DNA from 4 places in the Alteromonas infernus genome. Region 2 is predicted to be linked to each of the others. Evidence: predicted binding sites of a transcription regulator. Region 2 holds the regulator's gene; each other region holds the start of a gene.
The links. The regulator sigma-54, encoded in region 2, starts transcription at its own class of promoters, with help from an activator protein. The targets are predictions, from matches to a motif close to GTTGGCACGNNNNTNGNNT.
Positions count from the first base shown of each region.

Region 1: a site for sigma-54 is predicted at 1,896-1,914, ahead of ACX5J7_RS02120 (Tll0287-like domain-containing protein). Genes of this name have one in related genera too.
Region 3: a site for sigma-54 is predicted at 1,783-1,801, ahead of ACX5J7_RS16650 (manganese efflux pump MntP). Genes of this name have one in related genera too.
Region 4: a site for sigma-54 is predicted at 2,060-2,078, ahead of nirB (nitrite reductase large subunit NirB). Genes of this name have one in related genera too.

Region 1 is NZ_CACSIG010000008.1:57,118-62,650, forward strand. It holds gene ACX5J7_RS02115 (cytochrome ubiquinol oxidase subunit I) at 1-862, opposite strand, end outside; gene ACX5J7_RS02120 (Tll0287-like domain-containing protein) at 1,231-1,833, opposite strand; gene ACX5J7_RS02125 (sigma-54 interaction domain-containing protein) at 1,985-3,307, shown strand; gene ACX5J7_RS02130 (hypothetical protein) at 3,370-3,780, shown strand; gene ACX5J7_RS02135 (TonB-dependent receptor) at 3,851-5,533, shown strand, end outside.
Region 2 is NZ_CACSIG010000017.1:228,017-233,549, forward strand. It holds gene rapZ (RNase adapter RapZ) at 1-237, opposite strand, end outside; gene ptsN (PTS IIA-like nitrogen regulatory protein PtsN) at 326-769, opposite strand; gene hpf (ribosome hibernation promoting factor) at 783-1,070, opposite strand; gene ACX5J7_RS04830 (RNA polymerase factor sigma-54) at 1,101-2,582, opposite strand; gene lptB (LPS export ABC transporter ATP-binding protein) at 2,656-3,381, opposite strand; gene lptA (lipopolysaccharide transport periplasmic protein LptA) at 3,384-3,938, opposite strand; gene lptC (LPS export ABC transporter periplasmic protein LptC) at 3,907-4,485, opposite strand; gene kdsC (3-deoxy-manno-octulosonate-8-phosphatase KdsC) at 4,482-5,030, opposite strand; gene ACX5J7_RS04855 (KpsF/GutQ family sugar-phosphate isomerase) at 5,031-5,533, opposite strand, start outside.
Region 3 is NZ_CACSIG010000068.1:48,972-54,504, reverse strand. It holds gene ACX5J7_RS16660 (MBL fold metallo-hydrolase RNA specificity domain-containing protein) at 1-758, shown strand, start outside; gene ACX5J7_RS16655 (YceB family lipoprotein) at 787-1,245, opposite strand; yybP-ykoY riboswitch at 1,689-1,831, shown strand; gene ACX5J7_RS16650 (manganese efflux pump MntP) at 1,872-2,429, shown strand; gene ACX5J7_RS16645 (WD40/YVTN/BNR-like repeat-containing protein) at 2,646-5,533, shown strand, end outside.
Region 4 is NZ_CACSIG010000017.1:89,787-95,319, forward strand. It holds gene ACX5J7_RS04245 (SulP family inorganic anion transporter) at 377-1,942, shown strand; gene nirB (nitrite reductase large subunit NirB) at 2,270-4,819, shown strand; gene nirD (nitrite reductase small subunit NirD) at 4,856-5,227, shown strand; gene ACX5J7_RS04260 (nitrate reductase) at 5,286-5,533, shown strand, end outside.

The sequences.
Region 1 (5,533 bases), on a different contig from region 2:
GAAGGGCGTATTCGGTTTCTTCTTTTTCATCGTTAGGTATACCAAAAACAGTGAAGGGTGCTGGCGCGGGATGCGTCTCATATTCAGCTTCAACTGCAGCTAATTTCACTTTTTGCACGTCACCTAGTTCATAGCCACTTTCATCACCTAAAACAATAACTGACAAGGTAGCCGCTAAGCCAAAGCTAGCTGCAATCGCAAACGAACGACGGGCAAACGCAATATGCTTGTGATTCAGTAGATAGTAGCTAGAAATTGCCAATACAAACATGGCACCGGTCACGTAGCCTGCTGAAACCGTATGAACGAACTTAACCTGTGCTACCGGATTAAAAATAACGTCTGCGAAGCTGGTCATTTCCATACGCATAGCTTCAAAGTTGAATTCAGCGCCTACCGGGTACTGCATCCAGCCATTAGCGATTAGGATCCAAAGCGCTGAGAAGTTAGAACCAATGGCAACTAACCAAGTAGCCATAAGGTGCTTCACCTTAGACATTTTGTCCCAGCCAAAAAAGAACAGGCCCACGAAGGTAGACTCCAAGAAGAAGGCCATCAGCCCTTCAATAGCCAGAGGCGCGCCAAAGATATCGCCGACATAGTGGGAATAGTATGACCAGTTCATGCCGAACTGGAATTCCATGGTTAAGCCTGTGGCTACGCCGATAGCAAAGTTAATACCAAACAGCTTTCCCCAAAACTGGGTCATTTGCTTGTATATCTCTTTACCTGTCATTACATAAACTGACTCCATAATGGCAAGTAGAAAGCTTAGCCCTAGTGTTAAGGGTACAAAAATAAAGTGGAACATCGCAGTTAATGCAAATTGCCACCGCGATAGTTCTATTAACGTATCGCTCATGGGTTATCTCCCTCGTCTCTCGTGCGCGATAAGCGCTTGACCTTAAGTGAATTTATTGGTTATTCAGTGGTTATCACATGAACATTCAACACAGCTAGAGCACGGTTTATGCCATTCATCACTTTTCTCGTTAATCTGAACCAACAGCTGATGAATGACAGTCTATTCGTACTGTGCAGGACAATTATTCCATGGCGAAAAGTTGCGCACTTTGATCCATCGCAAGGATCTAATATGAATCTTGCGCCAATTTTGTCACTATTGGCGACAAAATTGACACAAATAAAAAGGAGACGGGGACGTTGTATCGTTGTTTAAAACGGTTGAGAAAAGAGCTTTTGCTTTAGCTGATGCAAAATTAACTTAAGTTACTGCGGCGAATAGGTCAGCGTGAACGCGCCGCGCAATTCACCAAGTTCAAACCCAGTGGCCTCATCTTTAGGGTAATGCTTTAAAATGGTTTCCTTTACTGAAGGTGCAACTTGGGCGCCGTGGCACGCCATACAAACCTGGCCTTGTTGAATAGCCATCATGTACCGGAATTCGCCACTGTCACTGTCATACTTATAAGTATCTATAGGCGTAGACGGCTGTTTTTCCTCTAGCTTAGTCTTTTCCAATAGAGAGGCAAAAAGCGCTAGTTGCTCGCGCTCCCACTCGTCTGGCGCGTTATTCGGGTTTCTCACTTTAAGTGCAGTACGTCCTACCTCCCACCCATTTTGGCTAAGCCCCTCGGCGATAGGCTCGGCGGCCAACTTGCACTCTTCTACACCCGCTTCCAAACCGCCAGACTGAATTGCCTGTTTTAGCCTAGATTTAAGCGCTCCACCAAGGGCTTTAGCGTGAACTCTTGCCTGCTTCACTTTTGTTTGTACTTCGCTGTCAGCCAGCTCATCGTTTTGTGCATTAGCGAAAGGGCACCCGGCGCTTACGGCTAACCCTAACGCAATTAAAAAGATGCTTTTTTTCATTGTGTAACTCTCCTATTGACTGAAGTATTGGCACTCAGACATTGTGATTCAACTAAAACAATGAACAAGCTCTATGCCAATATGTTAAGTTGGCAGGATAAAAGTAGCATTAACTAATACGCTGACAATGAACATATCAATTGTACAAGCAATGATAGATGCAATAGACAAGCCCGCTATTTTCATCAATCAAAATTACATTATTGAGGCGGTCAATGCGCCTTACAGAGATACTTACCCTGTCGATATAAAGCTCGGGTATAGCACCTGTTATCAGGTATCTCATCGAAACAATAAGCCCTGTGACCAATGCGGCGAGCAGTGCCCTATGCAGGAAAGCAGAAAGACTGGTAGAGCTTCAAGCGTAGTTCATATACATACCACCAGCGAGGGCCAAAGCTACTGCGACATTCTGATGCGCCCAATCTTCGACGGTCACGGGGATTTAATAGGTTATCTGGAGATTCTAGATAAGCTTGCCTTTGCGTCTAACCGCCCCTCTGCTGGAAAAATGATTGGCGAGTCAGAGGCATTTAAAACGATGCTGAATAAAATTAACCGCGCTGCGAACTCAGATATATCCGTTTTACTTTTTGGTGAAACCGGAACCGGTAAAGAACTGGTTTCCCAAGCACTGCACTCAAGTAGCCATCGGGCTGAAAAAACCTTCGTTGTTATTGAATGCACTGGGTTGTCTGATGCTTTACTTGAAAGCGAGTTATTCGGCTATGAAAAAGGAGCGTTTACGGGCGCAACCACCAATAAAAAAGGACTGGTAGAGGCGGCTGAGGGTGGCACTCTATTTTTCGACGAAGTAGGCGATATTCCACTTGCCATGCAGGTGAAGCTGCTAAGGCTTTTTGAAACCCAAACTTACCGCCCTGTGGGAAGCGTGATCTCGAAGAAAGCCAATTTTCGGTTGGTGTGCGCATCGCATAAAAATTTAAAGCAAATGGTAGAAAAGGGGGAATTCAGGCGTGACCTTTACTATCGAATAGCCGGCTTCCCTATCAATCTTCCGTCCTTACGAGAAAGAAAGTCAGATATTGCACTGATTGCAGCGCATTTTTTAGCCCAGTCCCACGAGAAAAAGCGTTTCCATAAAAAAGCCCTCGAAAAATTAAGCAGCTACGCCTTTCCGGGCAATATTCGCGAGTTGCGCAATATCGTTGATCAAGCAGTATTACTTGCCGATGAGCCCGTGATCTACGAGTCGGACCTCCCCGTGTTAGACGAGTTCATCGGCGAGGATAACGCTTCAATGGAGGGTAGAAATGATCAATACCCACTAACAACAAACGGAGTTAATCTTGGCAAGGATATTATGACTCTGAACGAGGTAGAAGACACTTATCTTGCTCAGGTAGCAAGCACCTTTAAAGGCGATATAAACAGCCTCGCAGACGCACTAGGCGTGAGTACCCGCACGCTTTACCGAAAACTAAAAAAAGCCGGTGTTAAAGAACTTAATTAAAATATGGAAATATTCGTCCATAGCACGCTATGATAAAAATGCGCTCCGTAAAAAGATAAATAATGTCGAATAAACGCCTGACAGCCTTAACACTCTGCCTTTGTATGCTCTTGCAAAATGCATTAGCAATAGGCCTTGCTTCGCATACTATGCAGCATGCCCGTGGGTTCGTGAGCGATGATATTGAACTTATCTGTACTGGCAAAACCATGCGTTATATATCGGTAAGTGCAACAGAGCTTGAAGGTGAATTTGTATTTATAAGCCCCGAGCTACTAAAAGCGCCTGTTGAGCACGTAGACTGTACCAACGGCACGTTGGCCGACCTCCCTCATATTGACAACGTACCCGCAGATGCATGGGTAGTGATATCGCTTGTGCGCTATCGCGCCTTAGCGTCTCGCCTTGCAGCAGCGCCCTACACATCTTTTGCCTTTGCGGCGCCGCTAGGCCGCGCCCCACCTCTCGCATAACAACACCTAAAACACACTTAACACGCATGGTTTAGCCGTGCATATAGTTCGTTTATTTAATGGAATTGTTATGGAGTATTCTTTATTGGCATTCGCTGTTACAGCTGCCTGCACATCTGCACACGTTTATGCAAACACATCTGAGTTCATTGATAGCGCTTCAACAGAAGTGATTACAGTGATTGGTTCTTCGCTTAATGATGATGTGAAGGAAATAGAGCGAGAAGCGGTAACTGCCGCAACCAACATAGACGCTGATTTTGGCGATCAGTTAGCACTACTGCCCGGAGTTTCTATCTCGCGAAACGGCCCGGTTACAGGCCTCATTCAATATCGAGGCTTGTTTGGCAATAGAGTCGGCGTATCCATCGACGGCGTCGACATAACAGGCGCTGGCCCCAACTCAATGGACTCGCCATTATCTCACGTACTGCCAGAGCCTGGGCTTACCGCTACTTTATATCGCGGTATTATACCGGTGAGTACTGGCGTACAAACGCTAGGCGGCAAACTGCGTATTAGCGCCAATGCGGCATCTCTTTTTGCCTTAGGAAGCGGCATTACTGGCAGTGTAAATGCAAGCTTAATTGGCCCGGGTAGCGGGCAACAGTATCAGGGCAATGTACTTTACAAAACGGACCAGGCTTTCTTTAGTGGCGCGTTTATGCATCAGCAGCGTGACGAACGAGAGTCTGGTAATAACATCGTTATACCCAACAGCTATTATCAGCGAAATGGCGGTAAATTTAGACTTGGCTATGAATGGGGAAAACACCAATTCGACGCCAGCTACCAACGGCTAAATACGAATGAAAGCGGTACGCCCGCCCTCGCTATGGATATAGGTTTCATCGATGCTGCATGGTACCGGGTCGGTTATCGCTACAACGCTGGGGAGTCTGAATACTTTGCTATAAATTGGTTTGGCAACAGTAACCAACATGCCATGGATAACTTTTCCCAGCGCATGGTGATGTCTGAGAGCATGGTCCGCGAAAACAACGCTGACGCTATTGCTCAAGGGTTGGATGCCAAGTACGTGACGCCGTTAAATAGTGGCGAGCTTGAATTTGGCGCTTACCTACATCACAGCCGAAACAATTCTGTAATTACTAACCCCAACAACGGTATGTTCTTTGTCGATAATTTTACTAATGCAAAAAGAGATACCGCGAGTGTTTATGCCCAGTGGACAGTAAATACAGAAGCCTATTCGTCTACTTATGGTGCGCGATACACCTTTACTACTATGGATGCTGGAGAAGCGGGTTCTTACATGGTGATGATGAATCCAGCAATTGCTACGTTAGTCAGTAATTTTAATGCTGCTGAGCGTGACGAAAACTACAACATGTTAGATCTGGCCGCTACCACCCGATACCATGCGAGCGAATCGCTTGATATCGTAATTGGTATTTCTCAGAAAAATCGCGATCCAACCTATTTCGAGCGCTACACCTGGCTACCGCTTGGCATTTCCGGGGGTATGGCCGACGGATTTAATTACATTGGCAACCTTGAATTAGAAAATGAGACCGCGCGCAAAATAGAGGTAGGAATTGATTACAACTATGAAAGTTGGACCATATCACCCCGACTTTTCTACCAAGATATAGAGGATTACATCACCGGCTCACCTAGTACGAATATGGCGGCAAACATGGTGTCTTCTATGATGGCTGGTACTGAGCCGTTTCAGTGGACGAATACCGATGCTGTTATCAAGGGTGCCGACATGACAATACAAGGCCAG
Region 2 (5,533 bases):
TGACCACGATGACGGAAGATAATCTAAAATTTCTACCAGATCATCAGGGTTTTTCGGCAAGTTACGCACATCAATGCTCACCGCCACTTGGTCGTATTCATCAACAACAGTGTGGGTTAGGGTAGGAAGTAGGTTTACAGGAATGTTGTCAACGCAGTAGTACCCTAAATCTTCCAATGCGCGAAGTGCGACAGACTTACCAGACCCCGAACGACCACTGATTATAATCAGCTTCACCTAACTTCTCCCAAATCTTCTGGTTTTATCGCATACGCTTTATTGTCTTAAGCGCCTTGGTCACGACCTCGCTAAGGCGCTTAAATCTTTAACTTAGTGCAGAAAGAATATCATCGCTTGTACTGGCACGACGTATCGCTTTAATCGTTTCTTTATCGCTTAGTTTACCGGCTACCGTGGCCAATGTTTGTAGATGGCCTTCGGTTTGCTCTTCAGGAACAAGTAACGCGAAAAATATATCTACCGGCTTTTCATCGAGCGCGTCAAAATTAATGGCTGGCGTACTGGTGACAACAATAGCTATCACCTTTTCTAAACCTGGCAAGCGCCCATGTGGTAACGCAATGCCATTGCCGATTCCTGTACTACCCATACGCTCTCGAGACATCAAACTATTAAGTACCGTTGCCTGATCGATGCTCTCGTTATTTTTGGCAGCGATATCTGCGATGATCTCAAGAATTCGCTTTTTACTATTACACTGAACCGCACACTCGGTGCGGTCCAGACTTACGATGGCTTGTATATCCATGCTTAATTAACTACTAATGTTTTTTCAGTTTTTCCTTATGCTTGATTACCTGCCGGTCGAGTTTATCAACCATGCTGTCAATCGCCGCATACATGTCGGTATTTTCTGAGGATGCGAATACTTCAGCGCCACTTAAATGAACGGTCGCTTCGGCTTTTTGATTTAATTTTTCAACGTTCAGGATGACATGCACATTAGAAATGTGATCAAAGTGACGTTCAAGTTTGCTGAACTTCGTATCGACATAATTACGCAAAGAGTCGGTGATTTCGACATGATGACCAGTAAGGTTGATTTGCATATTTCGTCTTCCTTATATTATTAAGCCCGTTTAAATGAGGCTTTTGCGTTGGTTCGACGGCGGGATCGACAACGATTCCCGGTACTTTGCTATTGTTCGCCGGGCAACTTTAATGCCTTGTTCGGCCAACAATGAAGCAATCTTGCTATCACTTAGCGGCTTGCTAGGCTTCTCAGCTGCCACTAATTTCTTGATCAATGCACGAATCGCGGTAGATGAACACTCACCACCAGACTCTGTTGCTACGTGGCTAGAGAAGAAGTATTTCAATTCAAATATACCACGTGGTGTATGCATATACTTTTGCGTTGTGACGCGTGAAATCGTTGATTCGTGCATATCTACCATTTCTGCTACATCGTTAAGCACCATAGGTTTCATCATTTCCGGGCCATGTTCAAAAAAGCCCATTTGCTGTTGCACAATACAGTTTGCCACCTTCATTAAGGTTTCGTTGCGAGATTCAAGGCTCTTAATGAACCACTTAGCCTCTTGCATGTGTGAGCGGATGAATTGTGAGTCGCTACTATTTTTGGCACGACGACTCATTGCAGCGTATTGTTGATTTACGCTCAACTTAGGCAGGCTGTCGGGGTTAAGCTCAACCACCCAACGGCCATTCTTTTTGGCGACCGAGACATCAGGAATAACGTACTCAGGCTCTTTAGTAACTAAAGCACTACCTGGGCGAGGATTCAAGGTTTGTAATAAACGCATTGCCTCGCGCAGCTGATCTTCCTTCAAGCGGCTCTTACGCATTAACGTGCGATAATCTTTACTGCTTAATAGGTCTGAATATTCTTCTATAAGCTGTTTGGCTTCGTTAAGCCATGGTGTGTCTTCTGAGAACTGGCGCAGTTGCACCATTAGACATTCCTGCGGCGAGCGGGAGCCCGAACCAATGGGGTCGAACATCTGAATACGCTTAAGTACGCATTCTATTTCGTCCATTTCTATAGGCTCTTCCATATCCTCAGAGTTTACCGCGTCAAGAATGTCTTCAAGGGTCACGGTTAAATAGCCAGACTCGTCAATAGAGTCGATAATTGCCGTAGCAATGGCGCGGTCAGTATCTGAGAAATGGGTCAATCGCATCTGCCACGACAAATGTTCCTGAATATCCTCGGTGGTTTCGCCTTGAAATATTTGTTCATCGTCATTTGAAGGACCTGGCGCTGGGGCCGATGACGCTGAATAGTATTCATCCCATGTGCTGTCGATAGGCAATTCATCGGGAAGGTCGTTTTTTTCTAACGCGTCACCCGCTTCCAATGTATCGCTAGACGCTGTCGCAGACGCTTCTGTCACGCTATCGTCGCTATCGATATTATTTTTTTCTACTTGCGGCTCGTCGTTACCTTCTTCAACTTCCAATAAAGGGTTTGAATCGAGGGCTTCTTGAATCTCCTGCTGAAGATCAAGCGTAGATAGCTGCAGCAGTTTTATCGCCTGCTGAAGCTGGGGTGTCATGGTAAGTTGTTGGCTAAATTTTAGCTGTAAAGATGGTTTCATCTACGTCTTATTTAAATGCTCTAAATTGAATACACCAGAGCGAAATTGAAAAATGACAATTCAGTTACACTAACTATAGCCTGAATTGTTCGCCTAGGTATACATCCCTTACTTTTTGATTACTTAAAACCTGTTCCGCTGTTCCTTGCGCGATAAGCTCGCCATGACTCACAATGTACGCTTTCTCACAAACATCCAATGTTTCTCGCACGTTATGGTCGGTGATAAGGATTCCAATACCCCTATCTCGAAGATGCTGTATTATCTTCTTTATATCATTAACTGATATTGGATCAACACCAGCAAACGGTTCGTCTAATAAAATAAATTGCGGATTAGCTGCTAGTGCGCGTGCTATTTCAACACGCCGTCGTTCACCACCGGACAAACTCATCCCTGTACTATTACGTATATGGTTAATATTAAATTCATCAAGTAGCGCGTCAGCTTCTTCTTCCTGCTGCTGTGAATTTAAATCTTTACGGGTTTGCAAAATGGCCATGATATTTTCATGTACCGTAAGCTTTCTGAAAATTGATGCCTCTTGCGGAAGGTAGCCAATTCCGCGGCGTGCACGCTCGTGCATGGGCTGATGAGTAAGCTCATTATCATCAATTTCAATCTTGCCTTTATCCAGGTTAACCAACCCCACAATCATATAAAATGTAGTGGTCTTACCAGCGCCGTTAGGCCCAAGTAAGCCAACAATTTGACCCGTCGAGACAGAAAGGCTGACGTCGCGTACTACCTGACGCGATTTATATGCCTTAGCAAGGTTGGTTGCGCTCAAAGTTGCCATTGCTATTGATTGTCCCCACTGTCTTTATCTTCTTTCTTCGATGATGCCTTGCGAATGGATTCAGGAGTAAATACCGTAGTCACTCGACCTTCTCCATTTTCGCCCGCACCACCAGTAGCAAGTAACTGCTCAGTAATCATGTCGAAAGTAATGTTGTCACCTTGCACTTTACTGGTGTCTTGTTGAAGTTCCGCGTTTCCTGAAAGAGAAATCGTGCGATTGATCACCTCATAACGAATTTCGTTTGCCTTAGCAGACACCGGAGTACCGTCTTCTAGTGTTTGAGAATAACTGGCTGGCTTTCCTCTGGCGATAAAAATTTCGCGGCCACTACCTTCACTCGCGATAACTTCCACTTCGTCGGCTTCAATTACCAGCGAACCCTGGGTAATCAGTACATCTTCTTTATACAACGCCGTTTTATTTTTACCGTCGATAAATTGAGTATTTGAGCCTATTTTAATGGGCTGCGAAAAATCATCTTCGCTTGCGTTTACCGCACCGCTAGCGATGACAAGTAAAAGGCTAGTTGCTAGGGGAATAAGTGGTTTGTACATGATCTAAAAGCTCGTATTCTTGTGTGCGTAAATTCGCGTTAAACCCATTGCTCAAAATGACATATTGGGTACCCTGTATTTCAACGACTTGATCAGATGTCATTTGTTTGGTGTCTAAATTAATCTGAATGTATTCGGTTGAGAGGCTTTTGACAAAGTCATCGCTGGTTTGGTTCTCGATAACAACCTGGTTTTCTAATTGAATCAGATCGTTGTTGTAGAGCGTTCCTTCTTGCGCCGTCACCACCCAAGGAGACGTAGCGTTCTCAGTATACAGTGTATACTTGGGCTGTTGGAACAATACAAAACCTAGCTGGTCGTAGTGCTCCATTGATTCGGCAAATACCTTGTGGTTTAACTCGCCTTCTTGGTTGTAAAGGGTAGTGGTCAAGTTCTTCGCTTTATAGGCAGGTTTTAAGGCGCCATTCTCGCTGCTGCCTTGTGATTCTGGCTGCTCTTCCATCCACGTAGGTACATACATCAGCAACGCCAAGATAAACAGCGCCGATATACTTAAGCCTAAGCGATTAAAGCCAAATTGGCTCATACACTTGCTCCAAAAATCTCATTCGCTACGCCTTTGGCGTGTAAAATAGTATCTGATATCTCGCGCACCGCGCCAAATCCGCCTGGCAAGGTGGTTATCCAGTTCGCTTGTTTTGCCACGAAAGGGTGTGCGTCGGCAACCGCTATTTTAATCGCCACATGCTTATACATGCCGGTATCAGGCATGTCGTCGCCCACCGCGGCAACCTCGTCAGCGCTTAAACCAAGATTTTCTATCAATGTGCTCAATGCGTCAGCTTTGTTTTCTTCACCTTGAATAATGTGGGCTACGTTGAGCGCACTCATTCTGTTTTCTACAATTGCGGAACGACGCCCGGTAATAACCGCTACGTTAACACCGTTACTGACTAGGGCTTTCACCCCATAACCATCACGAGTATGGAAAGCTTTCAGTTCTTCACCGTCGTTGCCTAAATAAATTCGACCGTCTGAAAACACGCCGTCCACATCACATACCAATAACTTAACGTTAGCCAGCGCATCGAAAAGCCCGTCATCCATTTCTGTGTACAAGGTTGTTGTCATTTATAGCACTCCAGCTTTAAGTAGCATATGCATGTTAAACGCGCCCACTGGTTTGTGCTCGTTATCCGTGACCATTAATGCACTAATCTTATGAGTTTCCATTAAGTTTAATGCTTCGACAGCAAGTTGTTCGGCTGTGGTTGTTTTACCGCCTTTGGTCATAACACTTTCGACGGTTGCGCTATGTACGTCAATGCGAGCATCTAAAATGCGCCGTAGATCACCGTCAGTAAATACGCCTGTTAGGGTACCATCAGTGTCAAGCACCCCAGTCATTCCTAGCCCTTTTTTAGAAATTTCGAGCAAAGCATCAGCCACCGATGCGTTTAACTCGATAAGCGGAATATCACTGCCAGTTAGCATGATGTCTCGCACCTTAAGCAACAGTTTACGCCCTAAGCTTCCCCCAGGGTGTGATAACGCAAAATCATCAGACGTGAACCCTTTCTGGTCAAGTAACGCAACGGCAAGCGCATCCCCCATTACTAATGTAGCCGTGGTGC
Region 3 (5,533 bases), on a different contig from region 2:
ACCGTTCAATGGAAGAGACGCTCGATGAGTTTGAACAGGTTATTCTTGAAGCCAGTGAGAATGGCGGCAACATTCTTATTCCATCATTTGCAGTAGGGCGTACCCAAGAGATAATTTTTCGCCTGGGCGAGCTGTATCAGCAGGGCAAACTTACCCATCAAAAAGTGTATTTAGACAGCCCTATGGCCATTGCAGTTACGGAGATTTACCATCGCTATCAAGATGTGTATAACGAAGAGGACTTCGACGCTATTGAAGAAAGTGCCGAGCGAGCACACAGCCACAACCAAAGCTTACACTCCTTGTTGCCTATTTTGAGTTATACCACCTCTACAGAAGAATCGATTGCGCTTAATAAAGTGGTGAGTGGCGCAATAATTATCGCCGGCAGCGGTATGTGTAACGGCGGGCGTATTCGCCACCACTTAAAACAAAACCTGTGGCGCAAGCAATCTCATGTGATTTTTGTTGGCTTTCAGGCCATGGGCACGCCGGGGCGAAAAATGGTAGATGGCGCAACGCGTATCAAAATGGCCGGAGAGGATATTGCTATTCGCGCGCAAATCCATACCTTAGGTGGGTTTTCTGCCCATGCCAGTCAATCTCAGCTTATCAATTGGCTATCGCATTTCGAAAAAACACCGAAGATATACTTGGTGCATGGTGAAGAGGGCGCTAAACAAGCCTTGTGTAGCGCCATTAAAGAAAAGGGATGGGAAGCAACAATACCTCATTTGAACGAAACATTATCGTTCTAAACCTTTGTTGTAGGTTAAGGCTCAACGCTTACTGCTTGGGTCTTAACGCAAGCTGACCGTTCTCTACGCTCAACTGCAATGGCACCGCTGACAATAAGCTAACGGCTTTATTGGTAGAATCTAATCGGTAAACTGGGTTAGTCGACAAGTACCCATTAATAAGCTGCATAAACTCGCCGCTCACCGGGGCTAGGTTACCTTTAAAGCCGCCCGCATCAATGGTGCTGTCAAGCAGCGATAGCGAGCGCACAAAAATCGCCTTTTCTTCGCTATCGTAATAAGGCGTACCTTCTAAAGACAGACTGACTTTAGCCGGATAGTTCAAACCAAACGCGCTCACGCGAGCTGTAGCAATAGCGCCTAACTGCACCACGTCTCTGCCATCTGGGCCTATGGTTGCGGTCATATCCTCAACATCTAAAAACAAAGGTATACCGGCAAGTGATGTCTTTTTTTGTAATGTACTTATCTGGCTATCAGCTATCAAGCACTTGCTCTAGTTCAGCATTAGATACGGTATAAACCGATAGTTGAGAAAGGGTGGCGCAGCCAGCAATAGTTAGAGCAAAGGCTAAAGAAATTAGACGTAGCATAAAAATTATCTCTTTTAATGAAGTAATGCTGATTTACACAACGCTAGCGATAAGTGTTGACGCTGTAACAACTAAGTAGCTCTCATTGTAAGGGCTGAGACGGGATATGCACAACGAAATCGTTAAAGCGCTGAGGCAACGCCGTATTTAGACTAGCTAGACCTCTTTTTGCTCTGGATATTGCTATCAAAGAAATGCATACCCTGACATTACTAATATTAAGGTCGCTTGAAGAAAAATGCGCCAATCAAAGGCATAGACATCTCGCCATTTATATCTCAACGTGGGCATTTTGTCGCAATCTACTTGATTATTTGACAGCAAGGGTTTTATATTTGCACTCTTCGTTGGGGAGTAGCCTGTTTCCGTTTCTGATGGAAAAGTTTGTATCAACATAATTGGTCACATTACCATGGTACAAACACCTCTTGGTTGGCGAGACCATCGATAATTCCATGCCGAAAGGTCAGGCGTGTGGTTTTATCGTGGACTCAATTAGCCTGGCCGGAGTTTCAAAACTATGAGTATCTTCGCTCTCATCTTGCTAGCCTTTGCCATGTCTACGGATGCGTTTGCCGCGGCAATCGGTAAAGGTGTGAAAATCAACCGCCCTCGTTTAAGCTTTGCCCTTAAAATTGGCCTTTTGTTCGGAACGATAGAAGCAATTACACCATTAATAGGCTGGCTGATTGGTCGCGCGGCGTCTTCTTATGTTGAGGCGTGGGACCATTGGATTGCGTTAATTATTCTTTCTGGATTGGGCGTCTATATGCTACTTGAGAGCTTCCAACCCGCAGAAGAAGAGTCAACGTCTCAACAACAATCCTTTATTTTGCTATGTATTACTGCCCTAGGCACCAGCATAGACGCCATGGCGGTGGGGGCGAGTCTTGCGTTAATTGATGTGAACATTGCGATAGCCTCAGCGTTAATTGGCGTTGCGACGTTTTCGATGGTTACCATGGGAATTATGCTGGGCAGCGCTTTAGGCACACTGATTGGCAAACGAGCAGAGGCATTTGGTGGAATTGTGCTTGTTTCGGTAGGTTTTTGGATCTTCGCAAGCCACACACTTTAGTTTTCTATAGACGCAACTGCCCTGCCGTAGCGCAGTTGCGTCATTAGTTTCCAGCAACGGCGTAAAAAGACGCCGCATCCAATATTTCGTTATTCCTATTCCCTTTCTATGAACGTTTAAAGCGTTTGTTATAAAAACTTTTGCCATAACGCCTTCAACAAAGCAGTATAAGAAGTTCTTCTTATTAAAAATAAAAAACACAACAAGGCACTTTCTATGGTTTCACAGAGACTGGTTTCTCGGAAATTGGTGGCGGCTTTTGCTATCTGCGTAAGCGCACTTTCTAGTTTCTCGCATTCTGCATTCGCACTTGAAGATACGGTTAGCCCTGAACTTTTCGACAAAATGGAGTATCGCTTCATTGGACCTTATCGCGGCGGGCGCTCGGTGGCGGTCACTGGGGTTGAAGGTAATACCAACCTTTATTTTATGGGCACCGCTGGTGGCGGTGTGTGGAAAACCGAAAACGCGGGTTTATCGTGGAAAGCTATATCCGATAAAACATTTAAAGTAGGCAGTATTGGTTCTATCGCGGTTGCGCCTTCAGACCCTAACGTTATTTACGTAGGTACTGGTGAAGGCCCTATTCGAGGTGTAACCACAAGCCATGGAAAAGGTGTTTATAAATCTACTGACGGCGGTGAAAACTGGAAGCTGATGGGGTTAGATAAACGGGGTCAAATCCCTAAAATTCGCATACACCCCACTAATCCTGATATAGCTTGGGCGGCGGTGCAGGGCAATATCTGGGGGCCGAATGAAGAGCGCGGTATATTCAAAACGACGGATGGCGGCGAAACATGGCAGCACGTATTAAAAGTGAATGCCGACACGGGCGCAGCTGATTTGGCTATTGACCCAACCAACCCCAGAATTCTTTATGCGAGCATGTGGCATCACGGCAGAACGCCTTGGTTTATTAAATCAGGCGGCGAGGGCGGTGGCCTTTACAAATCAACAGACGGCGGTGAAAGCTGGGACAAGCTAGAAAAGGGCCTGCCTAAGCTTATTGGTAAAGTAGGTGTTGATATTGCTGCGTCTAACCCAAAGCGCCTCTACGCCATTATCGAGGCTGATGAAGGCGGTTTATATCGCAGTGATGATGCAGGTAAATCATGGGAGCTAATGAACGGCGACAATATTCTTAAAGCTCGCGCGTGGTATTACAACCACATTAAGGTTGACCCGGTAGATGAAAATACCCTGTATGTGATGAATGTGCAGCTGCATAAATCCATTGATGGCGGCAAAACCTTCGAAATTAAATCTCTGCCCCACGGTGACACCCACGATATGTGGATAAACCCGGAAAACAGCTTAAACATGATCAATGCTAATGACGGTGGCGCAACGGTTACCTTCGACGGTGGTGAATCGTGGTCAAGCATTTACAACCAGCCAACGGCGCAGTTTTATCGTGTAATCACTGATAACTTAAACCCTTACTATGTGTATGGCGGCCAGCAAGACAACTCAACTATGGCAACGCCGTCTGAAACCTGGGGTGACGGTATGGGTATAGAAGATCAGTTTTCTGTTGGCGGCGGCGAGAGTGCGCATATTGCGTTTAACCCAGACGATCCAACCCTTATTTACGCCACTACCATCAACGGCACGCTAACAGAGTATAACCGCGACACCGGGCTTACGCGCCCTATAATGCCATACCCTGAATATGTGTTTGGCAGAAACGCACGAGATCAAAAGTATCGCACCAACTGGAATGCCCCAGTGATAGTGTCAAAGCATGATCCTGACACCGTATACTATGGTACGCAGATGATCCTAAAAACCACCGACCGGGGTGTGAATTGGCAAGAAATCAGTCCAGACTTAACCCGTAACGAGCCTGAAAAGCAGGGGCTAAACGGCGGGCCGATCACCAACGAGCAAGCTGGGGCTGAATACTACAATACGGTTTTCTATATTGCCGAATCAGCGGTTAACAAAGGCGAGCTTTGGGTGGGGGCCGATGATGGTAAGCTGCATATCACCCGTGATGAAGGTAAAAACTGGAAAGATATTACCCCTCACAAAAAAGAAGCGCAGGTAAATGCCATTGAACTTAGCTCTCATGCACAAGGCAGAGCTTACGTTGCGGTAGCAGGCTATAAATTAAATGACTATACGCCCTACATTTACAAAACCGACAACTACGGCAAGCGTTGGAAACGTATTGACGAAGGGCTGCCAGAAGACGCCTTCGTCCGTGTAGTGCGCGAGGATACAGAGCGCGAGGGCATGCTGTTCGCGGGGACAGAAAGCGGCATGTTTATTAGCTTCGATGACGGCAAACACTGGCAAGAGCTAGATTTAAACCTTCCGCCGGTGTCGATCACCGATATGCAGGTAAAGGGTGACGACCTGGTTGTTGCAACGCAAGGGCGAGGCTTTTGGATTTTAGATGACATTAGCCCCCTGCGCGAAGTGCATAAGTCCCTTGATGATGAAGCGCTATTTCAATTTGAACCGGTTGATGGCGTTCGCTTGTTATCTGGCGGCGGCATGACCGATCAGCCACAAGCGAAAAATCCGCCACGTGGCGCGACTTTCCGCTATTACCTGAAAGATGTATTAGAAGAAGACCAAACGCTACGCATTGATATATTTAATGCAGACAATGAGTTGGTTCGTACACTGTCATCAGCATCGAGTGCTTTTGAGAAATGCGCAAAAGGTAACGAAGACGTTCGCAGCCCTATCAAATTTAAACACCCATCGACCAAAGCAGGGTACAACACGTTCGTGTGGGACCTTCGCCGTGAGCCACTAAACTGCATTGAGAATGTAAAACTGTTTGGCGGTTGGAAAGGTGCTCGCGTGATGCCGGGCGACTACAAGGCGAAGATCACCGTGGGTGAACAGGCACAAACTCGTGCGTTTAAAGTGCTTCCAGACCCAAGAGAAGAGGCCGACAAAGCGCAGCTTCAAGTGGTTGAAAAGAGCATTCAGGCAACAGAAACCTTGTTAAACGATTTGTTTGCACACTTGCAAAAAGCCCGTGATGTGCGCGCGCAGTTGAGTGATGTTTCGCAAGACAACGTCATGCTGGCAAGCAATGTGTCTGCATCTATCGAGCGCATTGTTAGTGCAATCGACGACTG
Region 4 (5,533 bases), 140 kb from region 2:
CTTAAAGCGATGTCTCATCACCATGCTCGACTTAGTTCCAACCGTGAGCGCTGACGGACAACATGAATAAAATACCGTAATACGATGCCATGGACGGCGTCATTTGTCAGCAAAGGCGAGAAAATTAAGCGATATGAAAACGCTCAAAAACAGGGTTCTATCAACATAAAAAATTTGGGCAGCAACAAACTGGTGGCGGAAAGCGGAAAGACTTTACGGATTAAGGTTTGTCTTAGTAACAATCTATTAAAAGATTTTAAGCCCTAATGGTGATAGAATCGCCGAAAAATTCTCCTACTTGCATGGTGTGCTGCTCAATCTAGCGGTTTACGCCACGGTGGGTTGTTGTGTTTAACATCTTAGCTTCTGAGAGAACATGTTCGATTTAATTACCAGTAAAGACAGCAACGTTAAAAACGACGTGCTATCGGGTATTACCGTGGCGCTTGCCTTGGTACCTGAGGCCGTAGCATTTGCATTTGTAGCCGGCGTAGAACCAATGATTGGTCTTTATGCGGCTTTCATGATGGGCTTGATCACTTCTGCTATTGGCGGTCGCCCGGGTATGATTTCTGGCGCTACCGGCGCTATGGCCGTGGTGATGGTGGCACTGGTTGCCCAGCACGGCGTACAGTACTTGTTCGCTGCGGTTATCTTGGCCGGTTTGCTGCAAATAATGTGCGGTATATTCAAGCTCGGCAAGTTTATTCGACTGGTGCCATACCCAGTAATGCTGGGCTTCGTAAACGGTTTGGCCATCGTTATTTTCTTGGCCCAGCTAGGTCAATTTAAAGTGACCAATGCGGCAGGTGAACTTCAGTGGATGGAAGGTACGCTGCTATATTGGATGCTAGGGCTTGTGGCGTTAACCATGGCCATTATTTACTTGCTTCCTAAGCTAACTAAAGCTGTACCTGCTTCACTTGTAGCCATTGTTACGGTAACGGCATTAGTGCACGGTCTTGACCTAGAAGCCCGTACGGTTATCGACTTTGTTCGTGACCTGCTGCCAGCAGACCAGCGCGATGCCGCTACGCTAGCCGGCGAATTGCCAAGCTTTGCTATTCCTATGGTGCCCTTTACTTGGGAAACCGTGATGATTGTTCTACCTACGTCTGTGATCCTTTGCTTAGTAGGGCTTATTGAATCGCTACTCACGCTTTCTTTGATTGATGAAATGACCGATACCCGTGGTCGCGGTAACAAAGAATGCGTGGGCCAAGGTGTTGCGAATACCGTTAACGGTTTCTTCGGCGGTATGGGCGGTTGCGCCATGATTGGTCAAAGCATGATTAATATTAACTCTGGTGGTCGTGGTCGCCTGTCAGGCATCACCGCGGCGTTAGTACTGTTGGGCTTTATTTTATTCGCCGCACCGCTTATTGAAATGATCCCGCTAGCCGCCCTTGTTGGGGTTATGTTTGTGGTAGTAATCGCTACTTTTGAATGGGCGTCATTTAGAATTGTTCGCGGCGTTAACAAAGAAGATGCCTTTGTATTATTCCTGGTCACCGGCGTTACGGTTATTGCTGACCTTGCTATTGCGGTTGTGGTAGGGGTTATCGTTTCCGCGCTGGTGTTTGCATGGAAACACGCCCGTCATATTGAAGCGAAATCGCATATCGATAACGACGGCTGGAAAGTGTATGAGCTAGACGGCCCACTGTTCTTTGGTTCGGTATCTCACTTTAAAGATTTGTTTGATATTGCCAACGATCCTAACGATATCGTTATTGATTTTAAAGATTCTCGCATTTGGGATTCGTCAGGTATTGATGCGCTGGACACCCTTGCTGACAAGTATGAAGAGCAAGGTAAGAAGCTGCACATTCGCCACATTAGCGATGAGTGTCGTTCACTACTTCGCAAGGCAGACAAGTTTGTTGAGATAAACGTGGTAGAAGACCCTCGCTATCGCGTAGCGACAGACAAACTGGCGTAAATCTTTAACATTAAGCAATGCACCAAGTGAACACAGGTTTGCGTTTGTTTGGTGCAGCTTAGAAATAAAAATATTGCCTTTTTTATCTTAAGTCTAATAAAAACAGTGTGTTACACGGTTGGCACTGAATTTGGATAGTATTAAACGTAAAGTGTGTTTTAGTGATTTGTGTCAATCGCTGAAAATTGTGTGATTTATAACACTCCGTAAAATGTGTTAGCTAGAATATGCTGAACCTAAGTGTCAGTACTAGCAAAATAGGCAACGAAGCCCGCATCAACGAAAGTTGAAGCGGGCTTTTTTTTGTCCCGAAAAAAGGGGAATACCATGACTTCATTGGACTCAAAAACGCAAATTGTCGTCGTAGGCAACGGCATGGTGGGGCACCATTTTGTTGAGCAGCTTCATCAAAGCGACGCCAATGTAGAAATAACCGTCTTATGCGGCGAGTCTCGCCTCGCGTACGACCGCGTTTACTTATCTTCGTTTTTTAGTGGCGCAAGTGCTGATGATTTAGCGCTTACCACCCCAGCACAGTATGCCCAGTGGGGCGTAAGTGTAGTGACCAATGCGTTGGTGACCGATATAGACCGTGACAACAAAAAAGTGACGACGTCAGAGGGGCAGGTATTTAGTTACGATAAACTTGTGCTTGCTACCGGCTCATATCCTTTCGTGCCGCCTATTCCCGGTAACGAGCAAGAGCACTGTTTGGTCTACCGTACCATCGATGACTTACTTGCCATTGAGGCCTCGGCGGCGGTAAGTAGCGTAGGGGTGGTTGTCGGCGGCGGCCTGTTAGGCTTAGAAGCGGCGAACGCACTTAAGCAAGCCGGCCTTGATACTCATGTCGTCGAGTTCGCGCCACAGCTAATGGCGGTTCAGCTTGACCAAGCCGGTGGTAAAGTCCTTAAAGATAAAATTGAAGATTTGGGCGTGACTGTTCACACCCAAAAAGCGACACAAAGCATTGAAGCGGGAAATACCTGTCGCTATAAAATGGTGTTCGCCGATGGCACCGAACTTGAAACCGACATGATCCTTTTTTCCGCGGGTATTCGCCCTTCGGATCAGCTTGGTAGGAAGTCAGCACTAAAACTTGGCGAGCGCGGCGGTATTGTTATTGATAACCATTGCGTGACGTCTGATCCGAACATATATGCCGTAGGCGAGTGCGCGCTATGGAACAACAAAATTTTTGGCCTTGTTGCCCCCGGCTATACTATGGCTCGCACTGCGGTAAATCATCTAACCGGTGGTGATGCTGAGTTTTCAGGTGCGGATATGAGCACCAAGTTGAAGCTTATGGGGGTTGAGGTAGGCTCCATTGGTGATGCGCACGAACGTACAGAAGGGGCATTAAGTTATACCTACTTAAACCAGCCTGAAGGCGTTTACAAAAAGCTTGTTGTTGATAGTAAACAAAAGAAAGTGCTGGGCGCGGTACTGGTAGGTGACACAAGCGATTACGATACGTTATTGCAGTATGCGCTTAATGCTATCGACCTTCCTGAGCATCCTGAAAGCCTTATTCTTCCGTCGTCGGATGCCGCTCCTGCTCTTGGCGCCGATGCGTTACCCGACACCGCGTCTATTTGTTCCTGCTTGAATGTAACAAAAGGCGATATTGTTTCAGCCATTGAAGGTGGCTGCTGTAGCGTAGCGGATGTGAAAGGTGAAACCAAAGCCAGTACAGGCTGTGGTGGCTGTGCAGCGCTACTTAAAAACGTGGTGGACAGCGAGCTTGAAAAACGCGGCGTTGAAGTTTCAAAAGCCATTTGTGAGCACTTTAACTATACACGTCAAGAGCTCTTTCACATTGTAAAAGTAAACGATATTCGCACGTTTGATGACCTGCTAGAGCAGCGTGGTGAAGGTTTAGGTTGCGAGATTTGTAAGCCCGCAGTGGGCTCTATTTTGGCATCAGTTTATAACGACTACATTCTAAAATCGGCCCACCTACCGTTACAAGATACTAACGATATCTACCTTGGCAACATGCAAAAAGACGGGACTTATTCCGTTGTGCCACGGGTTCCGGGCGGAGAAATCACGCCAGAGAAATTGATTTTGTTAGGTGAAGTGGCGAAAGAGTACAACCTGTACACCAAAATAACCGGTGGGCAGCGAATCGATTTATTCGGCGCGCGTGTTGAACACCTTCCTGACATCTGGGAGAAGCTAGTAGCGGGGGGATTTGAAACCGGTCATGCGTATGCGAAAGCGCTGCGCACTGTAAAGTCGTGCGTGGGTAGTACTTGGTGTCGCTATGGCGTACAAGACTCAGTTGGTACCGCTATCGATTTAGAAAATCGCTATAAAGGCTTACGTGCACCGCACAAAATCAAATTTGCTGTATCAGGCTGTACCCGTGAATGTGCTGAGGCCCAAAGTAAAGACATTGGTGTTATTGCCACTGAGCAGGGCTGGAACTTGTATGTATGCGGTAACGGCGGTATGAAGCCCCGCCATGCCGACTTGTTTGCCACCGACTTAGATACCGAAACCCTTATCAAATATATCGACCGCGTGTTGATGTTCTATGTGAAGACTGCCGATCGCCTACAGCGTACTTCAGTGTGGATGGATAACCTAGAAGGCGGCTTAGCTTATCTTCAAGATGTGGTGATAAACGACGCCTTGGGCATTAACGACGAGCTAGAAGCGCAAATGGATACCGTGGTTGACGCGTATCAATGTGAGTGGAAAACCACTATCGAAGACCCTGAAGCGCGCAAGCGTTTCCGTCAGTTTGTAAACAGTAATGCAGGCGATACCAATATTCAGTTTGTTTCAGAGCGCGGCCAGGTTCGCCCTGCAACAGAAGCTGAAAAAGTGGCAGGGAAAGACCAGTTTATTCCAGTCGCTATGGTATAGCGATTTAGTTATTAAAGAGCTTAGGAGGAACATTTGATGTCAGCAGCGCCAAATCTTTTAGCTTCAGGACAAGATATTCAGCAATGGCACCTAGTGTGCGAAACACGGGACTTAGTAAAAAATAGCGGCGTTTGCGCCCTGGTAGAGTCTCGGCAAATCGCGATTTTTTGTTTATGTATCAAAGGGGAAACCCAGGTTTTTGCGATAAGTAATTACGACCCCATTGGCAAGGCCAACGTGCTATATCGCGGGCTTTTGGGGTCAATTGGCGGCGCCCCGGTAGTTGCGTCTCCTTTATACAAGGAGCATTACTTTTTAGAAAGCGGGCTATGTAAGGAACACGATGATATATTGGTTACCACTTACCCAGTAAAAGTAGAAGGTGAAAAGGTTTTCATTGGCATTTAAGCGGTACGCTGCACACAGAAGGCGTTGACAAAGCAGAGAAAACGAAAAAGGTAATGATATGAATATGGCTACTCCACAACCCGATATTATGTCTGAACAGTTAAGACAAACAACATGCCCTTATTGCGGCGTGGGTTGTGGCGTAGATATCAGTTGCAACGCAAGTAAGCGTGCCGTAACCCTGGACACTGTTAAGGGCACGCCCGAGCATCCCGCCAATTTTGGTAGATTGTGCGTTAAAGGAACAAACCTGCTTGAAACGAACGGCCTTAATGGGCGTTTGCTTCACCCAACCATGGCAGGTAA